DNA from 2 places in the Variovorax sp. efr-133-TYG-130 genome. Region 2 is predicted to be linked to the other one. Evidence: riboswitches for the same ligand, from Rfam matches in the RefSeq annotation. Region 2 holds a riboswitch; the other holds the start of a gene.
The links. Region 2 has a riboswitch for glycine ahead of gcvT (glycine cleavage system aminomethyltransferase GcvT). Riboswitches for the same ligand answer to the same signal wherever they lie in the genome.

Region 1 (14,487 bases), on a different contig from region 2:
GTCGCGAGATTGCGGAGCATGTACGTGAAGCGTTCCTTTTATCACTCAGGCCGGATGTGGTGCTGGTGACGAGCCTCTTTGAAGGGCTCGGCGACGATGCGGTTGTCAGCATCGGTCATTTCGACTCCGAGACGCCCACGGCAGTCATTCTGTACGACCTGATTCCGCTGCTGAATCCCGATATTCACTTTCGCTCCAGTCCGCTTCGGCAGGAATACTACGCACGCAAGATCGAGTCGCTCAAGCGCAGCAAGCTCTTGTTGGCAATTTCGGAGAGCGCCCGCAGTGAGGCACTGAGGGGACTTTCATTTGCTCCCGAAGACGTTACGAACATCTCGGGTGCTTGTGATGTTTCCTTCAAGAAGATCGCCCTTACCGAAGCCGAACAGCAGTCTATTCGTACCAAGTTCTCGATTGACCGGGAGTTCGTGCTTTACACGGGCGGCGCGGACGAGCGCAAGAATCTCACCCGCCTGGTCACAGCCTATTCGCAGCTCCCCCATGACGTTCGCCAAACCCACCGACTTGTCATGGCTGGCCGCATGCCCAGCGGCGAAGTCACGGCCTTGCAGGCTCACGCCAGACAAGCCGGAATGGGTGCCGAAGAGCTTAGCTTTACCGGGTACATCTCCGATCACGAACTGCTTGCGCTATACAACATGTGCAAGCTTTTCGTCTTTCCGTCCACCCACGAGGGTTTTGGGATACCGCCGCTGGAGGCCATGTCATGCGGTGCCGCGGTCATTGCCGCGAACAGCACCAGCCTGCCCGAAGTCATCGGTTCCAGCGAGGCGATGTTCGACCCGGAGTCGATCGTCGCAATCAAGGACAAGATGCTTCGAGCCCTGACGGACGAGGCATTTCGTGCACTTCTGTTGCGCAATGCCGTGATGCAGGCGGCCGCGTTTTCTTGGGACAAGAGCGCACTCAAAGCCATCGAGGCTCTTGAACGATTTGATGCGCGGAAAGCGACGCAAGGCACTTTGCGTCTCTCGCGCATCGAGAAGACGACCATCTTCCAGCCCAATCCAAAGCATATCCTGCTGCTGAAGCTCGACCACTTGGGCGATCTGATCCTTGCAGTGCCCGCCATCGCCAAGCTGAAGGCGCGCTACCCCGATGCAACGCTGGAGATCGTGGTTGGCAGTTGGAACCTCGATCTAGCGAAGATGTTTCCCTTCTTCGACAAGATCCACACGCTGGACTACTTCAAGAAGCAATCCGCGAATCAGGCGTCGGTGGCTCGTGAGGAACTGCAATCTTTCTTCGCCCAACTCGGCACCTACGATATCGCTATCGACCTGCGCAGGCAGAGCGACACACGTTTCGTGCTGACGGGCATCAAGGCCGAGCTGAAGGCCGGCTACCAAACCTTCGACCCGACGATCGATGCCGCGTTAGATATTGCGTTGGACGCGGTCCAGGACGTGCCGTTCTTCGAAACCTCGATGAATCGCACCTCCATCAGCAACCAGATGCTTGCGTTGATCGACGCGCTCCCCGCAGATCCGAGCGACTTCATTTCCTTGCCTCGGCTTTTCGCTTCTACGGAACGGCAGAAGGGCGCCATCGCGTTGTTCCCTTACGCAGGCAACGATGTCAAGGAATGGGAGATTGCAAAGTTTCAGGCGCTGGTGTCAAGGCTCTGCACCGCAGAGAGCGTGGCGGAAGTCAACATCTTCTTTGCGTCAGAGACTGAAGCACGCAGGCACACGTTCGATCCTTCTCCCAAGGTGGTCGCACACGCAGGACTGAGCATTCCCGCATTGATGGAGTCGGTTGCGCGCAATTCTGTCTGTGTTGCCAACAACTCGGGAGGTACTCATCTTGCCTCATATCTAGGCTTGACGGTGATCGGTGTCTACGGCGGCCACGAAACAGCAGCCGAATGGGCGCCGGTGTTCAAGAACAGCTTCGTCATTCACCGGGAGGCCGTTTGCTCTCCTTGCCACATTGCGACGCGAGCCGAATGCCAGTATGAATTTCACTGTCTATCCGATATTTCGGTCGACGAAGTCTACGACCTCGTCATGGAAGCGGTAACTGAGACTGCCGTCTCGTCCTCTGGCTCGGCTTTGACCGCCAAGGCCATCACAAGTCGTCTGACCGCTGCACTCGGCCCCCTCCTTAGGGACCAGACCGATGATCAGGTCGCCATAATTGCCCGTTGCATCACATCGAGCATTCAGCCTGCCACATCTGGCACCCGCCTCTTTGTCGATATCTCGGAACTCGCGCGCCACGACTCCAAGACCGGCATTCAGCGCGTAACCCGAAGCATCCTCAAAGAACTGCTAGAGAATCCTCCTGCCGACTTTGAGATCGTCCCCGTTTACGCCACGATGGAGACAACAGGCTATTTCGCAGCACGCAGTTTTCTGAGCAAATTCCGGGGGGAACACACTCGGCAGAACGTTTCCGACGAAGTTGTCGACTTCTATCCTGGGGACATTTTCCTTGGCCTGGACTTTCACCCACATATGGTGTCCGCCAAGAGAAACACCCTTGATGCAATGCACAACGCGGGCGTCAAGATACTCTTCGTCGTGTACGACCTGCTGTGCGTTCAGATGCCGCAGCACTTCGTCGACGGTTCCGCTCATTGGTTCAGCCAGTGGCTCGACGTCATTTCAGCCTACGACGGAGGTCTCTGTATTTCGAAGGCCGTCGCAGATGACCTCACTGCTTACATGCGGCAGGCCCACCCCGCCCGATTGAAGCACTTCCAGATTGACTGGTTCCATATCGGCGCGGATATTGAAAGCTCGGCCCCAAGTAGAGGCTTGCCGGCGAATGCTGCGCAGACCCTTGATTCACTGAAGGCGCGCCCAAGCTTCCTGGCTGTAGGAACAATCGAACCACGCAAGGGATACGCCCAGACTCTGGACGCTTTCGACCTGCTCTGGAAGCGCGGCGTGGACAAGAATCTGGTCATCGTCGGCAAGAAGGGCTGGCTTGTCGACGAACTGGCCGAGCGGTTACGAAAACATCCCGAGGCCGGCAAGCGGCTCTTTTGGCTGGAGAGCATCAGCGACGAGTATCTCGAACGGATCTACAGTGCCTCGACCTGCCTGATCGCGGCCTCGGAGGGCGAGGGCTTCGGACTCCCCTTGATTGAAGCTGCACGCCACAGGATCCCGATCATCGCGAGGGACCTGCCCGTATTCCAGGAGGTTGCAGGGCAAAATGCATACTACTTCCACGGAATCACGGGAAATGCACTGGCAGACGCGATCCAGTCTTGGTCCACCTTGTTCACGGCACAGTCCCACCCGAAGTCGGACACGATGCCATACCTGACTTGGCGCCAAACCACGCAAGAACTGCTGAAGCTGGTTCGGTGTGCTGATATGGACGCACCCAACACACCCCGCAACCCCAACCCCAAACCCTCTAAGAGTTGAGTCATGAATAAAATAGCTGTCATCACTGGAATCACCGGCCAAGACGGGGCGTACCTGGCGGAACTACTGCTGGCCAAAGGTTACGTTGTCTACGGAACCTACCGCCGCACGAGCTCGGTGAATTTCTGGCGCATAGAAGAACTCGGCATTCAGAACAACCCCAACCTGCGCCTCGTCGAATACGACCTGACCGACCTGGGCAGTTCCCTGGCGCTGATCCGCGACACCGCGCCCGACGAGGTGTACAACCTTGCCGCTCAGAGTTTTGTGGGCGTCAGCTTCAACCAGCCGGCGGCCACGGCGCAGATCACCGGTGTAGGTGCATTGAACCTGCTTGAGGCCATCCGGCTGACGAACACAAAGATTCGCTTCTATCAGGCCTCGACTTCCGAGATGTTCGGGAAAGTCCAGGCAGTGCCACAAATCGAAGATACGCCCTTCTATCCGCGTAGCCCCTACGGCGTTGCCAAGCTCTACGCGCACTGGATGACGATCAACTACCGCGAGAGTTACGACATCTTTGGGTGCAGCGGCATTCTGTTCAATCACGAGAGCCCGCTGCGCGGCCGCGAGTTTGTGACGCGCAAGATCACGGACAGCGTTGCCAAGATCAAGCTCGGCAAGCTCGATGTGCTGGAGCTCGGAAATCTGGATGCCAAGCGTGACTGGGGTTTCGCCAAGGAATATGTCGAAGGCATGTGGCGCATGCTGCAGGTCGACGAGCCAGATACCTATGTGCTTGCAACCAACCGCACTGAAACGGTTCGTGATTTCGTGAGCATGGCCTTCAAAGGTGCCGGCATCGTGGTCGAGTTCAAGGGTAGCGGAGAAAACGAGTCGGCCGTAGATACGGCTACCGGCAAGACGGTGATGCGCGTGAATCCCAAGTTCTACCGTCCGGCCGAGGTCGAACTGCTCATCGGCAATCCGGCCAAGGCCAAGCAGAAGCTCGGCTGGGAGCCCAGCACGACCCTTGAGGAACTCTGCCAGATGATGGTCGAAGCTGACCTTGAGCGAAACAGGAAAGGCTTTTCGTTTTGAAGATCTTCCTGACCGGCGCAGACGGCTTCACCGGTCGCTACTTTTCCGATCGGGCGATGGCTGCCGGGCATGAGGTGGTCCCGATGCAAGCAGACCTGACGAATCGGGAGACGCTCGAGCGGGAAGTACTTTCAGTGCAACCGGAAGTCGTCGTCCACCTGGCGGCAATCAGCTTCGTCGGGCACGCTGACAACAGTGCCTTCTACGCGGTAAACGTAGTCGGCACGACGAACCTGCTCGAAGCGCTGACCCGATTGCCCTCAGCGCCGCATCGTGTGCTGCTCGCCAGCAGCGCGAACATCTATGGCAACAGCGAGCAGTCGCCGCTGGCGGAGACCCAGCCGCCAGCGCCGGTCAACCATTACGCGATGAGCAAGCTGGCAATGGAATACATGGCCGGGACTTTCGCTGACCGCTTGAACCTTGTCATCGCACGCCCGTTCAACTATACGGGCCGCGGTCAAGACGTCAACTTCGTCATTCCAAAGCTCGCCAAGCATTTTGCCGAGAAGGCTGACTCCATATCGCTGGGCAATTTGGACGTAGAACGCGAGTTCAACGATGTGCAGATGGTGTGCGATGCATATCTTTGCCTCATGAAGCACGGCAGCCCTGGCGAAGCCTACAACGTATGCTCGGGCCAACCTTATACACTCCGCGAGGTGATCGCATGCTTCAACAAGATCACTGACCATTGTATGGATGTCGAGATCAATCCTGCCTTCGTACGCAGGAACGAGGTACATCGCCTCTGCGGCGATCCCGGCAAGCTGAACGCCTTGCTCCGTGATTGCGGTGTCAACCTTGCTCCGCCCACGCTTTCGGAAACCCTCTCGAGAATGCTCTGACACTCGTTTGCCAGGACAGCATGTAGAGAGCATGCCCGAACCGAGAATCCCCGGCCTCCCGCTTCAATCAACCACAACAACATCATGAGCCAGTCCATGTCGACGACTCTTTACCGGGGGCAGCGCGTTGCGCTGATCGTTCCCTGCTACAACGAAGATCCTACCATTGCGGGTGTGATCAGATGCTTTCGGGCTGCAATGCCATGCATCGACATCTACGTCTTTGACAACATGTCGAGCGACAACACGGCCGAAGTCGCTAGAGCCGAAGGCGCCCAAGTGAGGACAGTCACCTTGCGCGGCAAGGGTAACGTCGTGCGGCGCATGTTCGCGGACACCGAAGCGGATGTCTACGTGATGGTGGACGGCGACGGGACATACGATGCATCCTCGGTCTGCCGGATGGTAGACAAACTCCTCGACGAAGGGCTCGATATGGTCGTCGGGTGTCGGGAAACAAGCGCGCAAGAAGCCCACGCCGCCTATCGACGCGGCCATCAATGGGGCAACAAGATGCTTACCGGAAGCGTCAAGGGCATCTTCGGCGGCGATTTCAACGACATGCTCTCGGGATACCGGGTCTTCTCGCGTCGATACGCCAAGTCCTTCCCGGCACTGTCGCGGGGGTTCGAGACCGAAACCGAGTTGACGGTCCACGCGCTTGAGCTGCGCATGCCCTATGGAGAACTGATGACGCCGTATGGATCCCGCCCCGAGGGATCGGCGAGCAAGCTGTCTACCTACCGTGACGGCTGGCGCATCCTCAAAACGATCATCCGGCTTCACGCGAGTGAGCGCCCCATTGCATTCTTCGGTGCATGGGCCGCTGCGTTCTGCATTGCCGCGCTTGTACTCGCTTTCCCGCTTCTTATCCAGTATCTAGAAGCAGGGAACGTTCCCCGGCTCCCCACGGCAGTGCTGTCCGCATCGCTCATGCTAATGGCCATGCTCGCCCTGACGTGCGGGTTGATCCTGCAGAACATCACCCAGGGCCGGCACGAGATGAAGTGCTTGGCCTTCTTAGGTATTCCGGCCACTCGTTCCGACACTGCGGCCGGGCACTGAACAGATGAAATTTCTGAGAGAGACGAGAGTTCCGATCTGGCTGGTCTTGGGTCTGGGCGCGCTGGTCTATTGCTACTTCTATTTGAACCACCCGGCGCTGCCAGGTAACAACCTCGAGTACCCCAGAGGGTGGTGGGGCTGGTTCGATCAAGGGGAATACATCAAGGCAGCAGCCGCCATCAGGGCAGGAGACTTTTCTCCCGGCAAGCATGCGTATCCGCCGCTATACCCGGCGATCGGTTCGATCTTCCTGCCGGTCCTGCCTGTACATCCCTTCTTCTTTTTCAACCTGCTAGGCGTCCTGGCGTTTTCATACGTTTTCGTTGCATTCGCAACGCGTTACGTATCGCAGCTCGAAGCATTCTTGTTGCTTGCGATTTCGCTGTACTTCAACGAAATCATCATTCTCAACTTCGCGATCCCGTGGACAACAACTGGCACCGCGGTTATTTATGCAGCAACCATCTATCAGCTTCTCCGAAAGTCGAAGCAGGAAAAGCTGAACAGCGGCATAGCGCTGGAAAGCATCAAGGCGTTTTGCTTTTCAGGCATATTCAGCCTGCTAGTCATTCTTCGTCCGGTAGATACAGGAGCCGCTGCGGTCTTCTATCCGGCATACCTCTATTTCTCGTACAAAAGCCTGTGCATGAGCGGGGCAGCAGCGCCAAAACGCAACGCACTCCTGTTCGCTCAAGTCATCGCGCTCGGTGCAGGCCTGCTCATCGGGATCGGCTTGTTCTTCTTGTTCAACCTAAAGGTCTACGGCCAGATACTGGGCGGCTATTTCAAGTCGACAGCTGTGGGCTCCGGATACTTCCCTCTAGAGTTGCCGCGGAAGATCTTCTCGCTGGTCTTTGATTCGAACACGTTTTTTCTGGAGCCGAACGGATCGCTGGTCACGCATTTTCCATGGCTGATATTGGGTATTGTGGGCACGCTTGCCGCTTTGGCGCGTGGCCCAGCGCTGCTTCGCATGATGGCGGCAGCGATCTGCCTCCAGTTCTGTCTGTATGCGCCTTATGGCGACTTGCTGCCCAATGGGGTCTATCGTTACTACAACATCCACTACTTCAAATGGATGTTTCCGTACCTTGCATTCTTCGGTTGGCTCGTGGTCCGATGGATATTTGAAGCTTCCAAAACTGCACGCGCCAAGAGACTCGCTATTCGTTTGCTGGTTGTCCTGATCACGGTCTCCGCGATGCTGGCCGTGCAATACAAGGTAAAGCCGGCGTCGCCAATTGCGATCAAAAAAGTCGGCCCAGGCAACAGCATTTCCTTCTCGGCCAATGGGGACGGGATCGATTTCATCGACTTCTACGGCTTGGCCGGCGGCTTCAACGAAATCTACCTCGGCGACCATCATATGCTCGCCGATGGTAAGCCGTTGATCCGCGTCAGGGAATTCAGACTGGTGCCAGCGCCCTGGGGAGTGCGCGTTTTCTTTAACCAACGGATAAGAGCCAAGGAGTTTCTGCTCACGCCGGACAAAGGCGTCATTCCACCTTCGGATGAGTTGAAGATAAAAGCCTCAACCTATCGGTTCAGCCTAGGCTGGCCTAGCTTGGTTCATGACAGTCCCCGGTGACCGCCCCCCGATGGTCAACGCTGGAACACCTCAGCCGCATCGAACTGGGCCCCTGCCGCATCCTTGACGGACAAAACAGGAGCACAACCGACATCAGGCCACTCGATGCCGATCGATGCATCATCCCAACGAATGCATCGCTCGTAGGCCGGCGCATAGTAGTCCGTCGTCTTGTAGAGAAAGTCGGCCGTCTCACTCAACACGAGGAATCCGTGGGCAAATCCTGCTGGCACCCATAGCTGCCTGTGGTTAATTTCTGAAAGCTCGACGCCGACCCATCGTCCGAAGGTGGGTGACGATCGGCGGATGTCCACAGCAACGTCGAAGACAGCGCCGCTGACCACGCGCACGAGCTTGCCCTGAGCATGCTCGATCTGATAATGAAGTCCGCGCAGAACGCCCTTGGTCGAGCGCGAATGGTTGTCCTGCACGAAATCGACATGCTGGCCAACGGCCTCGTCGAACGATTTCTGGTTGAAGCTTTCGAAAAAGAAACCGCGCGCATCACCGAACACCCTGGGCTCGATCACGAGCACTTCAGGAATTGCAGTCGGCGTTGCCTTCATGACCGCACCTCGTCGCTCAGCAACCGCTTCAGGTATTTGCCGTAGCCGCTCTTCTCCAGCGGCGCGGCGAGCCTCTCAAGCTGCGCGTTGTCGATGAACCCGTTGCGCCAGGCAATTTCTTCCGGGCACGCAATCTTCAATCCCTGCCGATGTTCCAGCGTCGCAATGAACTGCCCGGCTTCAAGCAGGCTATCGTGGGTACCGGTGTCGAGCCAAGCGTAGCCGCGCTGCATGATCTGGACATTGAGCTGGTCGCGATCCAGATACGCCTGATTGACGGCCGTGATCTCCAATTCGCCCCGTGCGCTCGGCTTCACAGCCTTTGCAATATCCACCACCTGGTTGTCATAGAAGTACAGCCCCGTGACCGCATAGCTGCTCTTCGGCTTCAGGGGTTTTTCTTCGATGCTGCTGGCCTTGCCCTTGGCGTCGAAGGCCACCACGCCGTAACGCTCGGGGTCTTGCACGTGATAAGCGAATACCGTGGCGCCGGAAGTCTTGGCATCGGCGTCCGCGACCAGGTTCACGAAATCGTGGCCGTAAAAGATGTTGTCCCCCAGCACCAGCGCGCTGGGCGAGTTGCCGACGAACTTGTCCCCGATGATGAAAGCCTGCGCAAGCCCGTCCGGGCTGGGCTGCACTTCATACTGCAGATTGATGCCCCACTGGCTGCCATCGCCCAACAGTTGCTGGAACCGCGGCGTGTCCTGCGGCGTGCTGATGATCAAAATGTCGCGCATGCCGCCGAGCATCAGCGTGCTCAGCGGGTAGTAGATCATCGGCTTGTCGTACACCGGCAGCAGTTGCTTGCTCATGGCAAGCGTTGCCGGGTGCAGGCGAGTGCCCGAGCCACCGGCCAGGATGATGCCTTTGCGTTGCGTCGTCTTGGTCATGCTTTTCTTTTCGTGGATGTTCTTCACAGCGTCTCGCGCAGCATGCGCGCAACGCCTTCCTGCCAAGGCGGCAGGCGCAGGCCGAAAGTGGTCTGCAGCTTGGTGGTGTCAAGACGCGAGTTGTGCGGGCGCTTCGCAGGGGTCGGGAAGGCGCTGGTCGGCACGGCCTCGACAGCCTGCGGGCCGGCCTTGAGCTCGACGCCGGCCTGCTGCGCCATTTCGAGCACGAAGCGCGCATAGCCGTGCCATGTCGTTTCACCGCCCGCAATCGCGTGATAGAGCCCGGCCTTGGCCGGATCCTGCAGCGTGGCGCGGATGGCATGGGCCGTCACGTCGGCCAGCAACTCGGCACCAGTGGGCGCACCGAACTGGTCGTCGATGACGGTCAGCTTGTCGCGCTCCTTGGCCAGGCGCAGCATGGTCTTGGCAAAGTTGCCGCCGCGTGCCGCGTACACCCAGCTTGTGCGGAAGATCAGGTGGCGCGGGCAGTGCTGCGCCACCAGCTGCTCGCCTTCGAGCTTGGTCTGGCCGTACACGCTGAGCGGGCCGGTCGCGTCGCCTTCCTTCCAGGGCTTGCTGCCGCTGCCATCGAAGACGTAGTCGGTCGAGTAGTGCACCATCAGCGCGCCGATCTGCTGGGCGGCCTGGGCCACCGCGCCGGGCGACGTGGCGTTGAGCTTGCGCGCGAATTCGGGTTCGCTCTCGGCCTTGTCAACGGCCGTGTGTGCTGCGGCATTCACGATCACGTCGGGGCGGACCTTCAGCACCGTCTCGGCCAATTGCTCCGGCCTGCTGAAGTCGGCGTGGAAATCGGTGCTGTCGAAATCGAGCGCCACCAGTTCGCCCAGCGGCGCAAGGCTGCGCTGCAGCTCCCAGCCGACCTGTCCGCCCTTGCCCAGCAGCAGCAGCTTCATGCCGCGGCCTTTGCGTCGTATTGCTTCTCGACCCACTCGCGGTAGGCGCCGCTTTGCACGTTGCGCACCCACTCGCTGTTCGCGAGGTACCACTCGACGGTCTTGCGGATGCCGGTGTCGAAGGTCTCGGCGGGCTTCCAGCCAAGTTCGGCTTCGAGCTTGCGTGCGTCGATGGCGTAGCGGCGGTCGTGGCCGGGGCGGTCGGTGACGTAGGTGATCTGTTCCTTGTAGGGCTTGCCGTCGGCCTTGGGGCGCAGCTCATCCAGCAGCGCGCACACGGTATTGACGATCTCGATGTTCGGCTTCTCGTTCCAGCCGCCCACGTTGTAGGTCTCGCCCAGTTGGCCGGCTTCGAGCACGCGGCGGATGGCGCTGCAGTGGTCCTTCACGTACAGCCAGTCGCGCACCTGCATGCCGTCGCCGTACACGGGCAGCGGCTTGCCGGCCAGCGCGTTGACGATCATCAGCGGGATGAGCTTCTCGGGGAAGTGGAACGGGCCGTAGTTGTTGGAGCAGTTGGTGGTGAGGACCGGCAGGCCGTAGGTGTGGTGCCAGGCGCGCACGAGGTGGTCGCTGGCGGCCTTGCTGGCCGAGTACGGGCTGTTGGGCTCGTACTTGTTCTCTTCGGTGAAGGCCGGGTCGGTCTTCGAAAGCGAGCCGTAGACCTCGTCTGTCGACACATGCAGGAAACGGAAGGCCGTTTTCTGGTCGGCCGGCAGCGCGCTCCAGTAGCCGCGCACCGATTCGAGCAGGCGGAAGGTGCCGAGCACGTTGGTCTGCACGAAGTCTTCGGGGCCGTGGATCGACCGGTCGACATGCGACTCGGCGGCAAAGTTGACCACGGCGCGCGGCTTGTGCTCGGCCAGCAGGCGGTCGACCAGGGCGCTGTCGCCGATGTCGCCCTGCACGAAGATGTGCTGCGGGTTGTTCTTGAGCGATGCGAGCGTCTCGAGGTTGCCGGCGTAGGTCAGCTTGTCGAGGTTCACGACAGGCTCGTCGCTGTTTGCGATCCAGTCGAGTACGAAATTGGCGCCAATGAAACCGGCGCCGCCGGTAACCAGGATCATGAGGTCCCCTGTTGTTGTGGAACGATCGCCCTGCGGCAAATCAACAGGCGATTATCCCATTGGCACGCTGGCCTTAATTCCGCAGTTGGCACCTGCGCAAGCCCCGCCTACAATCGCCCCACTGCAGGAGAGCGGGCCATCAAATGGCCCTACCGAAGGCGCAAACTCCCATAAACGCTCAGGTCGGCCCGAACAGGGGGTCAGTACTGCATCAACTGAAACGCCGTCTGGAGAGCCATCGCACCCTTTCAACATGGTCGCGATGCACCGAAGGAGCAAACCCTCTGCGAGCGCAGCGGGGTGAATCTCTCAGGTACCGAGGACAGGGGGAGCGGCAACTTGGACAGCGGTCGTCCGGTTGCTTGCTATTAATTCAATAGTATTCACCCTCGCCCGCCGTTCAAGCGCAGCACCTCAAAGGTACTTGAAATGCGCGTGATCGTTCTTGGCGCCGGCCTGCTCGGCGTGACCTCGGCTTACTACCTCCAGCAACTCGGCCACGAAGTGACCGTGATCGACCGGCAGGCCACCCCGGCCGCCGAAACCAGCTTCGCCAATGGCGGGCAGATTTCCGTCAGCCATGCCGAACCCTGGGCCAACCCCAGCGCGCCGCTCAAGGTGCTGCAGTGGCTGGGCAAGGAAGACGCCCCGCTGCTGTTCCGCATCCGCGCCGACATGCGCCAGTGGCTGTGGGGCCTGCAGTTCCTGCGCGAATGCACGCAGGCGCGCACCCGCCACAACATCGAGCAGATCGTGCGTCTTGGCACATACAGCCGCTCGATGTTGCAACAGTTGCGCCGCGACACCGGCATCGCCTACGACCAGCGCACCCAGGGCATCCTGCACTTCTATACGACGCAGAAGGAATTCGACGGCGCCCTCGCGCCCGCCGAGCAGATGCGCGCCCTGGGCTGCGAGCGCCAGGTCATCTCGGCCGATGAGGCCGTGAGGATCGAGCCCGCCCTCGCCCACATCCGCCCCAAGCTGGCCGGTGCCACCTACACGGCCGAGGACGAATCCGGCGATGCCAACCGCTTCGCGCGCGAACTCTCCCGGCTCGCAGCCGAAGCCGGCGTGAAATTCCTGATGAGCCACACCGTCACCGCCCTGCGCGAGGCCGGCGGCAGCATCGACCACGTGGAGGTCACCGATGCCGAAGGCCGCTTCCAGCGCATTCGCGGCGACGCCTTCGTGATGGCGATGGGCTCGCTGAGCCCGCTGCTCGCGGCGCCGCTGGGCATCCGCCTGCCGATCTATCCGGCCAAGGGCTATTCGGTCACGCTGCCCGTCAAAGACGCCTCCAAAGCGCATCAGGTCTCGCTGACCGACGACGAATTCAAGCTCGTGTTCTCGCGCTACACCTCGGAATCCGGCGACCGCCTGCGCATCGCCGGCACGGCCGAGCTCAACGGCTACGACCGCGACCTGAACCGCGTGCGCTGCGAAGCCATCGTGCGCCGCGTCGAAGAGCTGTTCCCCGGCGCCGGCGACACCACGCAGGCGCAGTTCTGGACCGGCCTGCGCCCCGCCACGCCAAGCAACGTGCCGCTGATCGGCAAGACGAAGCTTGCGAACCTGTTCCTCAACACCGGCCACGGCACGCTCGGCTGGACGCATGCCTGCGGCTCCGGCAAGTCGATCGCGCGCATCGTGAGCGGGCTGGCGCCGGAGGTGGATTTCGCGTTCACGGGGATGCCGGCGCCGCAGCCACGCATGCTGCAGCCGGCGTGATCCGCGACTGAAAGGTGTTCAGTCGTTGGACGTGAACACCGTCAACACCCCGGTATAGCCATACAGGTGGTGCCGCGCGATCTCCCCGGCGGCGAAGAAGCCGACCAGGGGCACGTCGCCCAGCGCGTGCCGCACGATCTGCAACTCGGCGCCCGGCGCGCCGAAATGCGGGCCGCCACGCCCGGAACAGCTCACGTACACCGCACCCGCGATGCGCCGCGCCGGATGCGGCGCCGCCTCGGCCTCGCCGGCAGCCACGGCGCGCGCGGTGGCCAGCGTCTGCTCTTCGGGCTCCAGCTCTTCGCGGATCTCGGCGCAGATGCGCATCAGGTCGGCCCGCGCCGCCTGCGCATTGCGGCGGCAGAAGGTCAGCCGCATGCCGGCTTCGGCCGTGTCGGCAATCGCGATGCCGCGCCGCGTCGGGTCGAGCCCGATGATGTGGCGCACCAGCACGTCGGCGCCCAGGTCGCCGGTGCGGCGGATGCCGTCGCTGCCCGCGTCGGCCAGCCCGACCAGCGTGTTGCGCACGGCGTCGATGGCTTCCTGCGGCCTCTCCAGCGACACCTGCAGGTCGGCCAGCAGCACGTCCAGGGCGGGTTCGCCGTCGAGCCTGAGCAGCAGGTTGCCGTCGGCTTCGGTGATCTCGCGCTCGCGCACCGCGCCCGAGCGCAGCGGCTGGCAGCCCTGCGTGACGCGCGACACCAGCCGCACGCCGTCGCCGAACACCACGCCCGACAGGCCGCCCGAGAACACACCGCCCGCCGCCCCATGGCCGCGGATGTTGCCGTTGCCGCCGACCGCGAACTGAAGCGCGCCGCCACGGCCCGACGAGAGCCCGCCGAACAGGTAGCCGGTGTCGGTGCGGCCCGCCATCTCGGCGATCAGCTCGGTCAGGTCGGGCGTGGCCGGGTCGGCGTGCACCAGCGCGGTGTGGGCCTCGAAGCCGCTCATTTCGGAGTTGCCCAGCGGCGCGACGCCGGAGAACACGCGGTACTGGTCGCTCGGCAGCGCGCAGAGCATCAGCGTCATGCCGGGCTCGTCGAAGTATTCGGCGTTGTTGGCCGCCACGCCGATGCCGACGGTGCCCGACCAGTCGGTCACCTCGGGCAGTTCGGCGCTCAGGTGGTCGAGGATGTCCTGCGCCTCGGCGGCGTAGTGGTCGGTGATGTAGAGCAGCCCGAGCGTCGGCGACGGCGCGTAGTCGGGCAATGCCATCTGTGCGCGCAACTGGGCCAGCACGAGGCCGGCCGCCATGCGCCATTGCGGGTGGGTGGCATGACCGGAGGGAAACAGTTTCATGATGCGTGCCAACCCGTTCTTTCCAAAAAATGTATGGGTATGACGTCAGCGCCGGCTGGAGGTTCGCTTGC
Region 2 (14,487 bases):
TCGGCCAGCGGCTCGCTCTCGGTGGGCTCCACCATCAGCGTGCCGGGCACAGGGAAGCTCAGCGTGGGCGCGTGGAAGCCGTAGTCGATCAGGCGCTTGGCCACGTCCTCGGCGGTGACGCCGCTGGTGTCCTTGAGCGGGCGCAGGTCGAGGATGCACTCGTGCGCTACGTGGCCATTGGGGCTGGCGTACAGCGTGGGGTAGTGGTCCTTCAGGCGCGCGCTGATGTAGTTGGCGCTCAGGATGGCCGTCTCGGTCGCGGCCTGCAGGCCCTTGGCGCCCATCATGCGGCAGTACATCCAGCTGATCGGCAGCACGGCCGCGTTGCCCAGCGGGGCCGCCGACACGGCCCCCACGCCGTGCGAGGGCACGCCGGCCGTCACATGGCCCGGCAGGTACGGCACCAGGTCTTCGACCACGCAGACCGGACCCACGCCCGGGCCGCCGCCGCCATGCGGAATGCAGAAAGTCTTGTGCAGGTTCAGGTGGCTCACGTCGCCGCCGAACTCGCCCGGCGCAGCCACGCCGACCAGCGCGTTCATGTTGGCGCCGTCCACGTACACCCGGCCGCCGTGCGCATGCACCAGCTCGCAGAGTTCCTTCACGCGAGTTTCGAACACGCCGTGGGTGCTGGGGTAGGTGATCATCACCGCGGCCAGGTTGGCGCTGTGCTTTTCGCAGGCGCGCTTCAGGTCGTCCATGTCGACATTGCCCTGCGCGTCGCAGGCCGTCACCACCACCTGCAGGCCCACCATCTGCGCGCTCGCGGGGTTGGTGCCGTGCGCGGAAGATGGAATCAGGCAGATGTTGCGATGCCCCTGGCCCTTGGCTTCATGGAAGGACTTGATGGCCAGCAGGCCCGCGTATTCGCCCTGCGAGCCCGCGTTGGGCTGCAGGCTGATGCCCGCGTAGCCGGTGGCCTCGCACAGCCAGGCGCGCAGCTGCGCATCGAGCTGGGCGTAGCCGAGCTGCTGGTCGGCCGGCGCGAAGGGATGGATGTTGGCGAACTCGGGCCAGGTGATGGGGATCATCTCGCTGGTCGCGTTGAGCTTCATGGTGCAGCTGCCCAGCGGGATCATGCTGCGGTCGAGCGCCAGGTCCTTGTCCGACAGGCTGCGGATGTAGCGCAGCATGGCGGTCTCGCTCTTGTGGGTGTTGAACACCGGGTGCGTGAGGAAGGCGCTCGCGCGGCGCAGGTCTTCGGGGATCAGCGGCGTGGTGTTCGCGGCCAGGTCGTCGAAGCGCGGCAGCTGCTTGCCGGCGGGCGCGAACAGGGCCCACAGCGTCTCGACGTCGGCACGCGTGGTGGTCTCGTCGAGCGAGATGCCCAGGTGCTGCTGCAGGCGCTGGCGCAGGTTGACGCCGGCGGCCTGCGCGCGCTCGATGATGGCCGGCGTGTCGTCGCCGGTGCGGATCGTCAGCGAATCGAAGGCGGTGGTGTTGACCGGCTCGCGGCCCATCTGCGACAGGCCCGCCGACAGGATGGCGGTGAGCGCCGCCACGCGCTGCGCGATGCGCGTGAGGCCGTCGGGCCCGTGGTACACGGCGTACATGCTGGCCACCACGGCCGGCAGCACCTGCGCGGTGCAGATGTTGGAGGTGGCCTTCTCGCGGCGAATGTGCTGCTCGCGCGTCTGCAGCGCGAGGCGGTAGGCGGGCTGGCCGTGCGTGTCGACGCTCACGCCCACCAGGCGTCCCGGCAGCGAGCGCTTGAACTCGTCGCGGCAGGCCAGGTAGGCGGCGTGCGGGCCGCCGTTGCACAGCGGCATGCCGAAGCGCTGCGTGGTGCCGCAGACGATGTCGGCGTCGAACTCGCCCGGCGCGACCAGCAGCGTCAGCGCCAGCAGGTCGGCCGCCACGATGAAGGCGGCATCGCACTGGTGCGCATGGCCCGCGAGCGGGCGCAGGTCGTGCACGTGGCCGGTGGTGGCCGGGTACTGCGCGAGCACGCCGAAGAATGCGCCGCTCACCATCAGGTGCGGCAGCGTTTCCGACACCGTGCTCACCTTCACCTCGATGCCCAGCGGCGCGGCGCGCGTCTTGATGACTTCGATGGTCTGCGGATGGCAGTCGCCCGACACCAGGAACACGTTGCTCTTGGCTTTCACGCTGCGCTTGGCGAGCGTCATGGCTTCGGCGGCGGCCGTGGCTTCGTCGAGCATCGACGCGTTGGCGATGGCCATGCCCGTGAGGTCGCACACCATCGTCTGGAAATTGAGCAGGGCTTCCATGCGGCCCTGCGAGATCTCTGCCTGGTAGGGCGTGTAGGCGGTGTACCAGGCGGGGTTCTCGAGGATGTTGCGCAGGATGACGCCCGGCGTGTGCGTGCCGTAGTAGCCCTGGCCGATGAAGTTCCTGAACACCTTGTTCTTCGAGGCCATCGCCTTCAGCTCGGCCAGCGCGTCGGCTTCGGTCACGGGGGCCGGCAGCCGCATCGGCCGCGCCCGGCGGATGGCCGCGGGCACGATGCCGTCGATGAGCTCCGAGCGCGTTTCCGAGCCGATCACCGGCAGCATGCGCGCCTCGTCCGCCGCATCGATGCCGATGTGGCGGGCGAGAAATTCTTCGGCATTCTCTAGTTCTTGCAAAGAGGGAAGGGCGGGAATCGGCATGGCGGTGGGGGCTCGGGAAGAAGGGGGCTCGGAAGAAAAATCAGGCGATCAGGACTCGGCCGCGAACTTGTCGTAGGTGGCGGCGTCCAGCAGGGCGTCGAGCTGCGCGGGCTCGCTCAGCTTGACCTTGAAGAACCAGCCGGCGGCCAGCGGGTCGCTGTTGGCCAGCGACGGGTCGGCGCGCAGGGCTTCGTTCACTTCGGTGATCTCGCCCGACACGGGCATGAAAACGTCGGCTGCCGCCTTGACCGACTCGACGACGCCGGCAACTTCGCCCTGCGCAAAGGTCTTGCCGACTTCGGGCAGGTCGACGAACACCACGTCGCCCAGCGCGTCCTGCGCGTGCAAGGTGATGCCGACGGTGGCTGCGTCGCCTTCGGCCGACACCCATTCGTGGTCCTTGGTGTACTTGATGCTCATGGTGAGAAAACTCCTCGTGGAAAAAATGAATCGGGGTGCAGAGCCTAGCCGGGTCTGCCGCGTTCAGCCGCGGTAATAGCGGGTCGGCACGAAAGGCATGGTCGAGACTTCCATCGGCACCGGCTTGCCGCGCACGATGGCCTGCACGCGGGTGCCGGGCTCGGCGAAGGCGGTGGCCACGTAGCCCATGGCGATGCAGCGGTCGGCCGTGGGGCCGAGCAGGCCGCTGGTGACGATGCCGATGTCCTGGCCTTCGAATGACTGCAGCACCGTGCCGTCGCGCACCGGAATGCGCTCCAGCGCCACGAGGCCCACGCGCTTGCGCTTCAGCGTGTCGTGGTCGGTGTGGCCGGCGGTGCCCGCCGTGGCGGCGGCGAGCTGCGCGAGGATCTTCGCGGCGCCGGGGAAGCCGCCTTCGCGCGCGCCGCCAGCGCGGCGCACCTTCTGCATCGCCCAGTTGAGCGAAGCCTCGACCGGCGTGGTGGTGGTGTCGATGTCGTTGCCGTACAGGCACAGGCCGGCTTCGAGCCGCAGCGAATTGCGCGCGCCCAGGCCGATGGGCTTGACCTCGGGCTGGGCCAGCAGCAGGCGGGCCAGCGGCTCGGCGTCCTTCGCGGCCACCGAGATCTCGAAGCCGTCTTCGCCGGTGTAGCCGCTGCGGGTGACGAAGGCGGGAATGCCGCCGATCTGCAGCGCGCCGCCGGTCATGAACACGAAGCGCTCGATGCCGGGCGACAGCCGCGCCAGCGTGGCCGCGGCCTTGGGGCCCTGCAGCGCGAGCAGGGCGTGGTCGGGCAAGGGCTGCACCTCGCAGCGGGAGCCGATCTTCTGCTGGATGTGCGCGATGTCGGCCACCTTGCAGGCGCCGTTGACGATCACGAAAAGCGAGCCGTGGCCTTCGTTGAAGAACATCAGGTCGTCGAGGATGCCGCCTTCGTCGTTCAGCAGCAGGCCGTAGCGCTGCTTGCCGGCGGGCAGGTCGATCACGTCGACGGGCATCAGGGTTTCGAAGGCGGCCGCGGCGTCGGGGCCGACGAGGCGCAACTGGCCCATGTGGGAGATGTCGAACAGGCCGGCCGCATCGCGCGTGTGCTTGTGTTCGGCCATGAGGCCGGCGGGGTACTGCACCGGCATGGAATAGCCGGCGAAGGGCACCATGCGGGCGCCGAGCTCCACGTGAAGGTCGTGCAGCGGCGTCTTGAGAAGTTCGGTAGCGGGTGCGGAGGAAGCGGCCACGGGGCACTCCAAAGGGGCAGACAAAATCCATGACGCAAGCCATGGGCCACCCCTGCTGTCCGCTTTACCTGAGAGATTCGCCCCACGATCGGGGTTTGCTCCTTCGGTGGGCCGCTGCGCCGTTTGCGGTACGGCGGCCTCTCTCCAGCAAGGAAACGCCGGTGTTCGCCGGCGCCTTGTCAGTCCTTTTGCCTGAGCGTTCGGGAAACCCCTGCGCCTTCGGCGGCCCCGGCTGGCGGGGCTCTCTCCTGACCCCGCCGAGTGTAGTTGATACGGGAAGGAGCGCTGTGTTCAGGGCTTGTGCGCAGGCCACCGCGTGCTCCCCTCCGCGAATGTCCCCCGCCCTTCGGGCTCCTCCTTTATTTCGCTGCGGGGAGCACCCGGCGCCCCGCGCACGGTGGGTACGGCGCTTGTTCGGGCAGTTCAACCGCGTGGTCTATCGATCACGACGATGGGGTGCCTTGCGCAGCGAAATAAAGGGGGAGCCCGAAGGGCGGAGGACATTCGCGGAGCAAGGTACCCCGTCGGCGTGAGCGCGCCCCTAACAGCACTCGGCACAAGAGAGCGCTGTTCCAGTCAGTGCACGACTTCAGCCGGCGGCAGCAGCTTGTCGATCCGCTCGCGCAGCGATTCGGCGCGCTCGGGCCCGGCGGCTTTCTCGATTTCCGTGAGCATGAGCGCGGCGATGGTCAGCATGGCTTCGCGGTCGCGGGCTTCGCGCAGGGCGTCGCGCATCTGCAGCGCGAACTTGGGATCGCGGCGCACGAACATGCGCTCGCAGATGTCGAACAGGAACATGCGCGTGGTGGCCAGGGAGCGCTTGCCGTCGAAGGTGTCGGCCGATGTGGCGATCTGGATCGGCTCGCTCGCGGGGAGCGGTGCGGGTTGGGCGGGCGCCGGGGCAGGGGGCACGGCCTTGCCGGGGGCAACCGCCACCTTCGGAGTCTGCAGATAGCCGCGCTGCACCAGCGTCTGGATGGCCTGCTCGGCTTCGTCGCGGGTGCTGAACAGCGGGCTGAAGTCGCTCAGCGAACGCCGCCCGTCGGCCATGAGCAGCAGTGCGCGTTCACGCTGGCTGAGCGTGCGCTGTCCGCCCTGGAGTTCGTCGCGCGCCTTGTCGGTCTTGGTGGGAAACATGGCAGCCACAGCTTTCGGAGATCGAGGGCAGCAGCATCGTTGCAAGCGGTGACATCTTCATGAACCCTTTTCGCTTATGGAAATGGCGTTGGCCCCGCACGATTTCCCGGTACCTCGACTGCCTTGCCCGGCGGTATGCTCCGGCACCGCGGAAGGGGCCCACCTCATGCTTCCCATCGTCTTTGCACTCATGGCGACAGTCCTGCTGCTCGTGTGGATGGGCTTTTTCATGATGGGATCGCTGCCGCTGCTGATCCTCAAGCACGACACGCCGCTGGACTCGCGCTTCATCCGTGGCCTGTTCAACGTGTATTACCTCGCGACGATGCTCACGGGCAGCGCGGCGGCGCTCTGCTACGCCTGGTCGGGCAGGCCGGCATTTGCCGCGGGCATGGCCTTCGTCGCCGGACTGGCCTTTTCGCTGCGCCGCTGGCTGATCATTCCACGCATGGACCTGCTGCGCGGCACGATCCCGGCGCTGGACGTTTCGGCCCGCCGGTTCCGCCAGCTCCACATTGCCGGAATGGCGCTCAACGTGATGCAGTTGGGCACCGTGGCCTGGGCCCTGACGAAGCTGGGTTGTGAGCCGTCAGCCGCCCGCGCTTTCCTTGCGGATCAGCCACTGGTTGCCCACGCGCTGCAGCTCGAGTGTCTTGCGACCCGTTTCCTTCACCTTGTCGGCGCGGTAGACCTGCTTGAACCTGGCGCTCGCGGCCTGTCCGTTGATGCTGATGACGAGGTCTTCGATGCCCACGCTGATGCTCGACTTGTCCGCGATGCGCGCGCGCCGCTCGGTCTCCCAGCGCTTGCGGTCCTGGTTGCGCGCCGGCGTGAAGTCGGGCGCGTAGGCGGCGAGGTAGCGGTCCGCGTCGCGGGCCGACCAGGCCGCGGCCCAGGCGCGCACCGCGGCCTCGACTTCGGCGATGCCGACCGTGGGAGCGGGGGCTGCTGTCTCGGTAGCTGTGGGCGTTGCCGGCGTTGTCGGCGGCGTGGCGCCGAATGCGGCCGTGGCCAGCAGCAGTCCACCGGCGAGCAGGCTGGTGGTCGTCAAGGATCGGTTCATGGCGCAGTTCCCTCTTTGTCGGTTATAGGCGTCGAGTCCGACGCCGATTCTGGCAGTGAACCAACGCGCCGCGCGAGGCTCAGGCCGCCGCTCGCTCCACCTCGGCCGGCATCGCCTGCATCGACCGGTTGCGCAGCCTCAAGGCCAGCACCGTCGCGACGCAAAGCACGCACAGCACCGTCGTGAGCGTGACGCCGAGGCCGCGCGCATCGGACAGCATGCCGAACAGCGGCGACACCAGGCCGCCCACCGACAGCGCCAGCCCCAGCGTGATGCCGCTGGCCGTGGCCGGGTTGCGCGGCAGGTAGTCCTGCGCCAGCGTCACCTGCGCGGCGAAGGGCAGGAACATGCACATGCCGAGCAGCGCGGTGCAGGCCAGCGCCCAGCCGGCATCTGGCGCGAGCACCAGGCCCGCGAGCGACGGCAGCGCGAGCAGGTAGCCGGCGCGGATCGTGCCCATGCGGCCGATGCGGTCGCCCAGCCAGCCGCCGAGCAGCGTGCCCACAGCGCCCGCGGCGGTGAACGAGGTCAGCGCCGCGGCGCCCTGGAAGGCGGTGCCATGCAGGTCGCGCGTGATGCGCAGCGACAGCATCGACAGCACCGTCACGTAAGGGATCGACCAGCCGATGATGGTCGCGACCAGCAGGCTGAAGGCGCGCCAGTCGTTGTGCGGCTTCAGCACTTCGGCGCCTGCCTTGCGCGCAGCGGCCGCCGTGGCGGCGGAGGCCGCGCCGCTGCCGGCATTGGCGGCCATCCACACGACGCCCATCGCCAGCGCGGGCACGACCAGCAGGTAGCTGCGCGACAGGCTGCCCCCGCTGACCACGGCGGCCGCCAGCACCGGCGCGAAAGACGCGCCGATGGTCCCGCCCACCGAGAACACGCTCATCGCCTTCTGCGACGCGCCGCCGGCCGCGCGCGCCGCCACGGTGGCGGGCGGGTGGTAGGCCGCGATGCCCAGCCCGCACAGCACCATCGCGATCCAGGTCAGCAGGTAGCTGTGGCTCAAGCCTGCCAGCACCACGCCCAGCGCCGCCACCATGAAGCCGGTGGGCACCAGCCAGCCGCGCGGATGGCGGTCTGCGTACAGGCCGAACAGCGGCTGCACCACGCTCGACAGCCCGGTGGCCGCGAGCATCAGGCCCGCCACGGCGGTGTAGCTGTAGCCGCGCTCCAGCACCATGAACGGCAGCAGTGCGGGCACGAGGCCCTGGTAGAGGTCATTGACGGCATGGGTGCCGGTGAGCAACCCGAGTCGGCGCTTGTTCATTCGATCGCTTCTTTCGTTTCCTTGAGGAAAGAGCATCGTAGGAAGCCGTGCGAAGATGTTCTCGCTACGAATCAACAAGCATCGTCGAGAAATGGACAAAGCAATCAACCTGCGGCCCGAAGAGGGCGAGTCGACCCCGCGCGCCGTGGCGGTGCTGGCCACCGACCCCGCCGGCGACGCTTTCATACCGCCGCATGCGCACCGGCGCGGCCAGTTGATCCACGCGATCTCTGGCGTGATGCTGGTGAGCGCCGCGGCCGGCAGCTGGGTGGTGCCGACCGGGCGCGGGGTGTGGGTGCCGGCGGGCATGGAACACCAGATCCGCATGGCCGGCGAGGTGAAGATGCGCACCGTGTTCGTCGAGCCCGGCACGCGCGCCGACCTGGGCGCCGAATGCCGCGTGATCCATGTCGGCGCGCTGCTGAGGGAGCTGATCGTCACCGCCGTGGCGCTGCCGCTGGACTACGCGCCGGGCGGCCGCGACGAGCGGGTGATGGAGCTGATCCTCGACGAGATCGAGGCGGCCCCCGCGCTCTCGCTGCACGTGCCGATGCCGCGCCATGCGCGCCTGGCCGTGCTGTGCGAGGAACTGGTGCGCGACCCTTCGCTGCCCGCCACGCTGGACGACTGGGCGCTGCGCCTGCACATGAACACCCGCACGCTCGCGCGCCTGTTCCAGCGCGAGACGGGCATGAATTTCGGTGCGTGGTGCCGGCAGGCGCGGCTGCTGCTGAGCCTGCCGCGGCTGGCGGCGGGCGCGTCGATCCTGGAGGTGGCGCTGGCGCACGGCTACGAGAGCCCGAGCGCCTTCACCGCGATGTTCCGGCGCACGCTGGGCGTGCCGCCCAGCGTGTACCTGCGCCGGGACTACCTGGCGTAGACCAGGTCGCGCAGCGCCAGCGAGATCCAGGGCACGTAGGTGATCACCATCAGGCACGCCATGATCACCAGCACGAAGGGCACCAGGTGCCGCACGATGCGGTCCAGTGATATTCGCGCCACGGTGCAGGCCGCGAACAGGTTCACGCCGAAGGGCGGCGTGATCATGCCCAGGGCCAGGTTCACCACCATGACCAGCCCGAAGTGCACCGGGTCGATGCCGAAGTGCACCGCCACCGGCGCCAGGATCGGCGCCAGCACGATGATCGCGGCGCTGGTCTCGATGAACATGCCGATCACGAACAGCGCCGCGTTCACGCCCAGCAGGAACATCGCCGGCGACTGCAGCACCTCCTGCAGCCAGTGGCCGATGGCGTCGGGCACGCCCGCGCGGGTGATGAGGAACGCGAACAGCCCCGCGTTGGCGATGATGAACATGATCACCGCCGAAGACATCACCGACTTGCGCAGGATGGCGTACAGGTCCTTCAGCTTGATCTCGCGGTAGATCACCATGCCCACCACCAGCGCATAGAACACCGCGACCGCCGAGGCTTCCGTGGGCGTGAAGACGCCGCCGTAGATGCCGCCGAGGATGATCACCGGCATCAGCAGCGCCCAGCCGGCCTGCCAGAGGGCCCGGCCGAAGGGCATGCGGCCTTCGCCGTCGGTCTTGCCCCAGCCCTTCCACTTGCAGTAGACCCACACGAACAGCATGAGCGCCAGGCTGATCAGGATGCCGGGGCCGAAGCCCGCGATGAACAGCTCGCCGATGGACACTTCAGCGCTCACGCCGTACAGGATCATCGGGATCGACGGCGGAATGATCACGCCCAGCTCCGCGCTGGTGGCCTGAAGGGCCGCAGCGTAGGAAGTGGGGTAGCCGTGCTTGATGAGCGCCGGGATCAGGATGGCGCCGATCGCGAAGGTGGTGGCCACCGACGAGCCCGACACCGCGGCGAAGATCATGCAGGTGAGCACGCAGGTCATCGGCAGGCCGCCCTGCACGCCGCCCACGATGCTCTTGGCAAATTCGACCAGCCGGCGCGAGATGCCGCCGGTTTCCATCAGGTTGCCGGCCAGGATGAAGAACGGAATGGCCGCCAGCGGAAACTTGTTGATCGAATTGAACATCTCCTTCACGGAGATCAGCATGTTGGCGTTCGTCACCTGGATGCCCAGGATCGACGCCAGCCCGATGGACACCGCCACCGATACCGACAGTGCAAAGCAAAGCACCATCGTCGCAACCATCACCACACTCATGATCCAGCCCCCACGCTCGGCACTTCGTGTCCTTGCTGCCCCCCGAGGGGACCGTTCGCTTGCCTGGGGCGGCCCAGCGCGGCGCTCATTGCGCGGTCTCCAGTTCGAGCCGCTTGGGGTCGAGAAAATTGCCGACGATGCCGAACAGGCAGAACAGCGAGCCCACGGGCAGCGCCAGGTAGGACCACACCATCGAGATGCTCTCGAGGCCGGCCATCGACTGCACGCGTCCGCGCATGGCGTAGTCCCAGCCCCACCACAGCACGATCAGCATCAGCACCAGCGCGGCGACGCTCACCACCGCGTCGAGCACGCGGCGCATGCGCGGCGGGCTCCAGCGGTAGAGAACGTCCACGCTCACCATCGCGCCCTGTCTGAACGCCATCGGGATGCCCATGAACACCATCCAGATGAGGCTCACGCGGATCAGGATCTCGCTCCATTCGGCCGGCTGCTCCAGCACGAAACGGGTGACGATCTGGAACACGCCCAGGGCCGACGCGACGACCAGCATCGCGCAGGCCATCAGCATCGAGAAGCCGGTGGTCCAGCGCTCGATGCCCAGGAATTTTTCTTTCACTTGTAGTCGCGGATCTTGTCGAGATTGGCCTTGCCGAAGTCTTTCTCGAACTGGGCATTGACCGGCGCGAGCGCGGCGACGAACTTGGCCTTGTCGACGTTGTCGATCACCGTCATGCCCTTGGCACGCAGGTCGGCCACGCCCTTGGCGTCGTCTTCGTCCACGCGCGCGCGGTTGGCCTTGGTGCCTTCCTTGGCAGCGTCGAGGAAGGCCTGCTTGTCGGCCGCGCTGAGCTTGTCGAAGGTCGCCTTGTTCATCACGAAGATGCAGGGCGAGTAGACGTGGCCCGTGAGCGACAGGTGCTTTTGCACCTGGTCGAACTTGGCCGAGATGATGACCGGCAGCGGGTTCTCCTGGCCGTCGACCGTGCCTTGCTGCAGCGCGGTGAACACCTCAGGGAAGGCCATCGGCGTGGTGATGATGCCGAAGCCCTTGTAGGCCGCGATGTGCACCGGGTTTTCCATCGTGCGCATCTTCAGGCCCTTGAGGTCCTCGGGGGCCTTCACGTCGCGCTTGCTGTTGGTCATGTGGCGAAAGCCGTTCTCGGCCCACGCCAGCGCCTTGAAGCCCTTGGCGTCGAACTTGGTCAGCATCTCCTGGCCGATCGGGCCGTCGAGCACGGCACGCGCGTGGGCCTTGTCGCGGAACAGGAAGGGCACGTCGAGGATTTTGGTCTCGGGCACGAAGTTGGGCACCGGGCCGGTCGAGGAGAACGCGAGTTCCTGCGTGCCCAGCTGCACCGCCTCGATCGACTCGCGCTCGCCGCCGAGCGAGCCGTTGTAGAAGGTCTGCACCTTGTAGCGGCCTCCCGTGCGCTTCTCGACTTCCTTGGCGAAGGTGTCGATGGCGACGCCCTGGTGCGAGTTCTGCGCAGTCGAAATGCTGATCTTCATGGTCGTCTGTGCAAAGGCGACCGAGCTCAGGGCGAGCGAAAGGCAGGCGGCGGCAATGGGGCCGAATTTCATGTTGTCTCCGGGGAGTTGGGTCAGGAACGCGTCAGGCGCAACGGACTATGCAACAACCGGGAGCTTTACCGCGTCGGGATTTTCACGGACGTACTCACGAATGACGGCCTCGAAGCTCTCGTCGGGCAAGAGCCCCAAGGCTTTCGCGCGCACCGTCTCGAAGTGCCCGGGCCAGGTCTTCACGATGCGCTGGACCGCCGGGTCGGGCGTGCGGTCGAGCAGGGCGGTGGCCGCCTTGCCGGCCACGCGCTCGAGCGCCAGCGCCATTTCGCCGACCGTGGTGGCGAGCGAGGGCAGGTTGAGCGCGGTGCGCGGGCCCCATTCGGCGTCGGTTGCTTCGGCGGCGCGCACGATGCCCTCGATGGTTCGCGCCGGTGACGCGACGACCACAGGCGTCGAGTCCGGCACCGGACAGGCGGCGCGCAGCCCGGCGAGCGGCTCGCGGATCATGCCGCTGAAGAAACCCGAAGCCGCGCCGTTCGGCCTGCCCGGCCGCACGCTCACCGTCATGAGCCGCACGCTGCGCCCGCGCACGAAACCCTTGCGCGTGTAGTCGGCCATCAGCTGTTCACCGATGAATTTCTGGATGCCGTAGCTGGTCTGGGGCGTCGGCAGCGTGTGGTCTTCGATGACTTCAGGCAACGGCTGCTCGGGCGAGTCGCCGAACACGGCGAGCGAACTGGAGAACACCAGCACGGGCTTCGTGCCGAGCGCGCGTACCTTTTCGAGCAGCGCATGCGTGGCCGCGAAGTTGCTGCGCATGCCGAGGTCGAAGTCGGCCTCGCATTCGCCGCTGACGGCGGCGGCCAGGTGGAAGATGGCGTCAGCCAGGTGCCAGAAACCGGCGTCGGCATCGGCAGCGAGCTGCGCGTTCAGGTCACCGGTGACGGCGGTGATGCGCGCATCGGATGCGAGGTCGGGCGGCGGGGCGGCGCGGTCGACCAGCGTGATGCGTTCGATGGTGCGGGCCGGTGCGCCGGCCAGCGAAAGGCTGCCTTGCTTCAACAGCGTGCGTGCGAGGCGTGCGCCCAGAAAGCCGGCGCCGCCGGTGATGACGATCTGCATGGGTCTTGTCTCCTTTGAGCGCCAAGAATAAGCGCGGCCGCGGGCTGTGGCATGCTCGTTGGCGGTTTCGCGGATTTCATCGACAGGAGACGCCGGATGCTGACGGTCGTGGTTTTGTGGCTCATCGCCATCGCATGGCTGGTCGCGAACGGCGTGTTCGCGCAGAAGCCTTTGCCGCGTTACCGGCGCAGGCGCGCCTTGTGGGCCTGGATCTTCCTGGGCGCATGTGCGGGGGCGCTTGCTGGCCTGGCCAGCGCGAATTTCTCGCTGCCCGGTGCCATCGCCGGTGCCGTCGTGGCAGGATTCGTCGCGGGCAAGCTCATCGCGCGCGATTGAGCGGATGCCGATGCTTCCAGGGAAGCAAAGGGCTCCGAGGAAAAGAAAAAGCCCTCCGAAGAGGGCCTCCTTCGAAAGGCGCAGGCGCCTTACATGCCGACGTAGTTCGGCCCGCCGCCGCCTTCAGGCGTGACCCACACGATGTTCTGCGTCGGGTCCTTGATGTCGCAGGTCTTGCAGTGCACGCAGTTCTGCGCGTTGATCTGCAGGCGCTGCTTGCCGTCTTCGGTGCCCACGAACTCGTACACGCCGGCCGGGCAGTAGCGGCTTTCGGGGCCGGCGAACTTCTCGAGGTTGATGTTCACCGGCACCGTCGGGTCTTTCAGCGTCAGGTGGGCCGGCTGCTGCTCTTCATGGTTGGTGTTGCTGATGAACACGCTGGAAAGCCGGTCGAAGGTGAGCTTGCCGTCGGGCTTGGGATAGACGATGGGCTTGCACTCCGAGGCGGGCTTCAGGTACAGGTGGTCGGCCTTGTTGCGGCGCAGCGTCCATGGAATGTTGCCCTTCAGCAGCCATTGTTCGATGCCGTTCATGAGCGTCGCCACGCCCAGGCCCTTCTTGAACCATGCCTTGAAGTTGCGCGCCTTCTTCAGCTCCGCATGCAGCCAGCTCTTCTCGAAGGCTTCGGGGTAGGCGGTGAGTTCGTCGTGCTGGCGGCCGGCCTGCACCGCCTCGAAGGCGGCCTCGGCGCAGAGCATGCCGGTCTTGATGGCGGCGTGGCTGCCCTTGATGCGGCTCACGTTGAGGTAGCCGGCCTCGCAGCCGACCAGCGCGCCGCCGGGGAACACGGTCTTGGGCAGCGACATCAGGCCGCCTGCCGTGATGGCGCGCGCGCCGTAGCCGATGCGCTTGGCGGGCTTGATGCCCTTGGCCTCGTCGCCTTCCAGGTACCAGCGGATGTTGGGGTGCAGCTTCCAGCGCTGCATTTCCTCGAACGGGCTCAGGTAGGGGTTGCTGTAGTCCAGGCCGGTGATGAAGCCCATGGTGACCTTGTTGTCCTCCATGTGATAGAGGAAGGCGCCGCCGTAGGTGTCGCTCTTCATGGGCCAGCCGGCGGTGTGCAGCACGAAGCCGGGCTGGTGGCGCTTGGGGTCGATCTCCCAGACTTCCTTCACGCCCAGGCCGTAGGTCTGCGGGTCCTTGCCGGCGTCGAGCTTGTACCTGGCGATGAGCTGGCGGCCCAGGTGGCCGCGCGCGCCTTCGGCGAACACGGTGTACTTGCCCAGCAGCTCCATGCCGAGCTGGAAGTTCTCGGTGGGCTCGCCGTCCTTGCCGACGCCCATGTTGCCGGTGGCCACGCCGCGCACCGAGCCGTCTTCGTTGTAGAGCACCTCGGCCGCCGGGAAGCCGGGGAAGATTTCAACGCCCAGGTTCTCGGCCTGCTGCGCCAGCCACTTGGTGAACGCACCCAGGCTGATGATGTAGTTGCCATGGTTCTGGAAGCACGCCGGCAGGAACGCGTTGGGCGTGCGCAGGCTGCCCTTTTCGCCCAGGAACACCATCGCATCGTCGGTGACGGGCTGGTTCAGCGGGGCGCCAAGTTCCTTCCAGTCAGGCAGCAGTTCGTTGAGCGCGCGCGGGTCCATGATGGCGCCCGACAGGATGTGCGCGCCGGGCTCCGAGCCCTTCTCGAGCACCACGACCGAGATCTCTTTCTC

Region 1: linked by a shared signal. The riboswitch ahead of QRN67_RS21455 (D-amino acid dehydrogenase) and the one ahead of gcvT (glycine cleavage system aminomethyltransferase GcvT) in region 2 are both predicted to bind glycine.

What each region holds. Positions count from the first base shown of each region.
Region 1 covers NZ_JARVTD010000027.1:80,177-94,663, reverse strand. Annotated here, with positions in the region: gene QRN67_RS21500 (glycosyltransferase) at 1-3,404, shown strand, start outside; gene gmd (GDP-mannose 4,6-dehydratase) at 3,408-4,445, shown strand; gene QRN67_RS21490 (GDP-mannose 4,6-dehydratase) at 4,442-5,293, shown strand; gene QRN67_RS21485 (glycosyltransferase) at 5,378-6,358, shown strand; gene QRN67_RS21480 (hypothetical protein) at 6,363-7,946, shown strand; gene rfbC (dTDP-4-dehydrorhamnose 3,5-epimerase) at 7,961-8,512, opposite strand; gene rfbA (glucose-1-phosphate thymidylyltransferase RfbA) at 8,509-9,405, opposite strand; gene rfbD (dTDP-4-dehydrorhamnose reductase) at 9,429-10,319, opposite strand; gene rfbB (dTDP-glucose 4,6-dehydratase) at 10,316-11,386, opposite strand; glycine riboswitch at 11,501-11,589, shown strand; glycine riboswitch at 11,604-11,722, shown strand; gene QRN67_RS21455 (D-amino acid dehydrogenase) at 11,816-13,117, shown strand; gene QRN67_RS21450 (FIST signal transduction protein) at 13,136-14,416, opposite strand; gene QRN67_RS21445 (PhaM family polyhydroxyalkanoate granule multifunctional regulatory protein) at 14,462-14,487, opposite strand, start outside.
Region 2 covers NZ_JARVTD010000040.1:41,983-56,469, reverse strand. Annotated here, with positions in the region: gene gcvP (aminomethyl-transferring glycine dehydrogenase) at 1-2,612, opposite strand, end outside; gene gcvH (glycine cleavage system protein GcvH) at 2,661-3,032, opposite strand; gene gcvT (glycine cleavage system aminomethyltransferase GcvT) at 3,096-4,268, opposite strand; glycine riboswitch at 4,314-4,426, opposite strand; glycine riboswitch at 4,439-4,529, opposite strand; gene QRN67_RS30275 (hypothetical protein) at 4,845-5,405, opposite strand; gene QRN67_RS30270 (L,D-transpeptidase Cds6 family protein) at 5,995-6,468, opposite strand; gene QRN67_RS30265 (MFS transporter) at 6,548-7,738, opposite strand; gene QRN67_RS30260 (AraC family transcriptional regulator) at 7,830-8,618, shown strand; gene QRN67_RS30255 (TRAP transporter large permease) at 8,606-9,883, opposite strand; gene QRN67_RS30250 (TRAP transporter small permease) at 9,969-10,463, opposite strand; gene QRN67_RS30245 (TRAP transporter substrate-binding protein) at 10,460-11,428, opposite strand; gene denD (D-erythronate dehydrogenase) at 11,474-12,493, opposite strand; gene QRN67_RS30235 (hypothetical protein) at 12,590-12,829, shown strand; gene QRN67_RS30230 (electron transfer flavoprotein-ubiquinone oxidoreductase) at 12,919-14,487, opposite strand, start outside.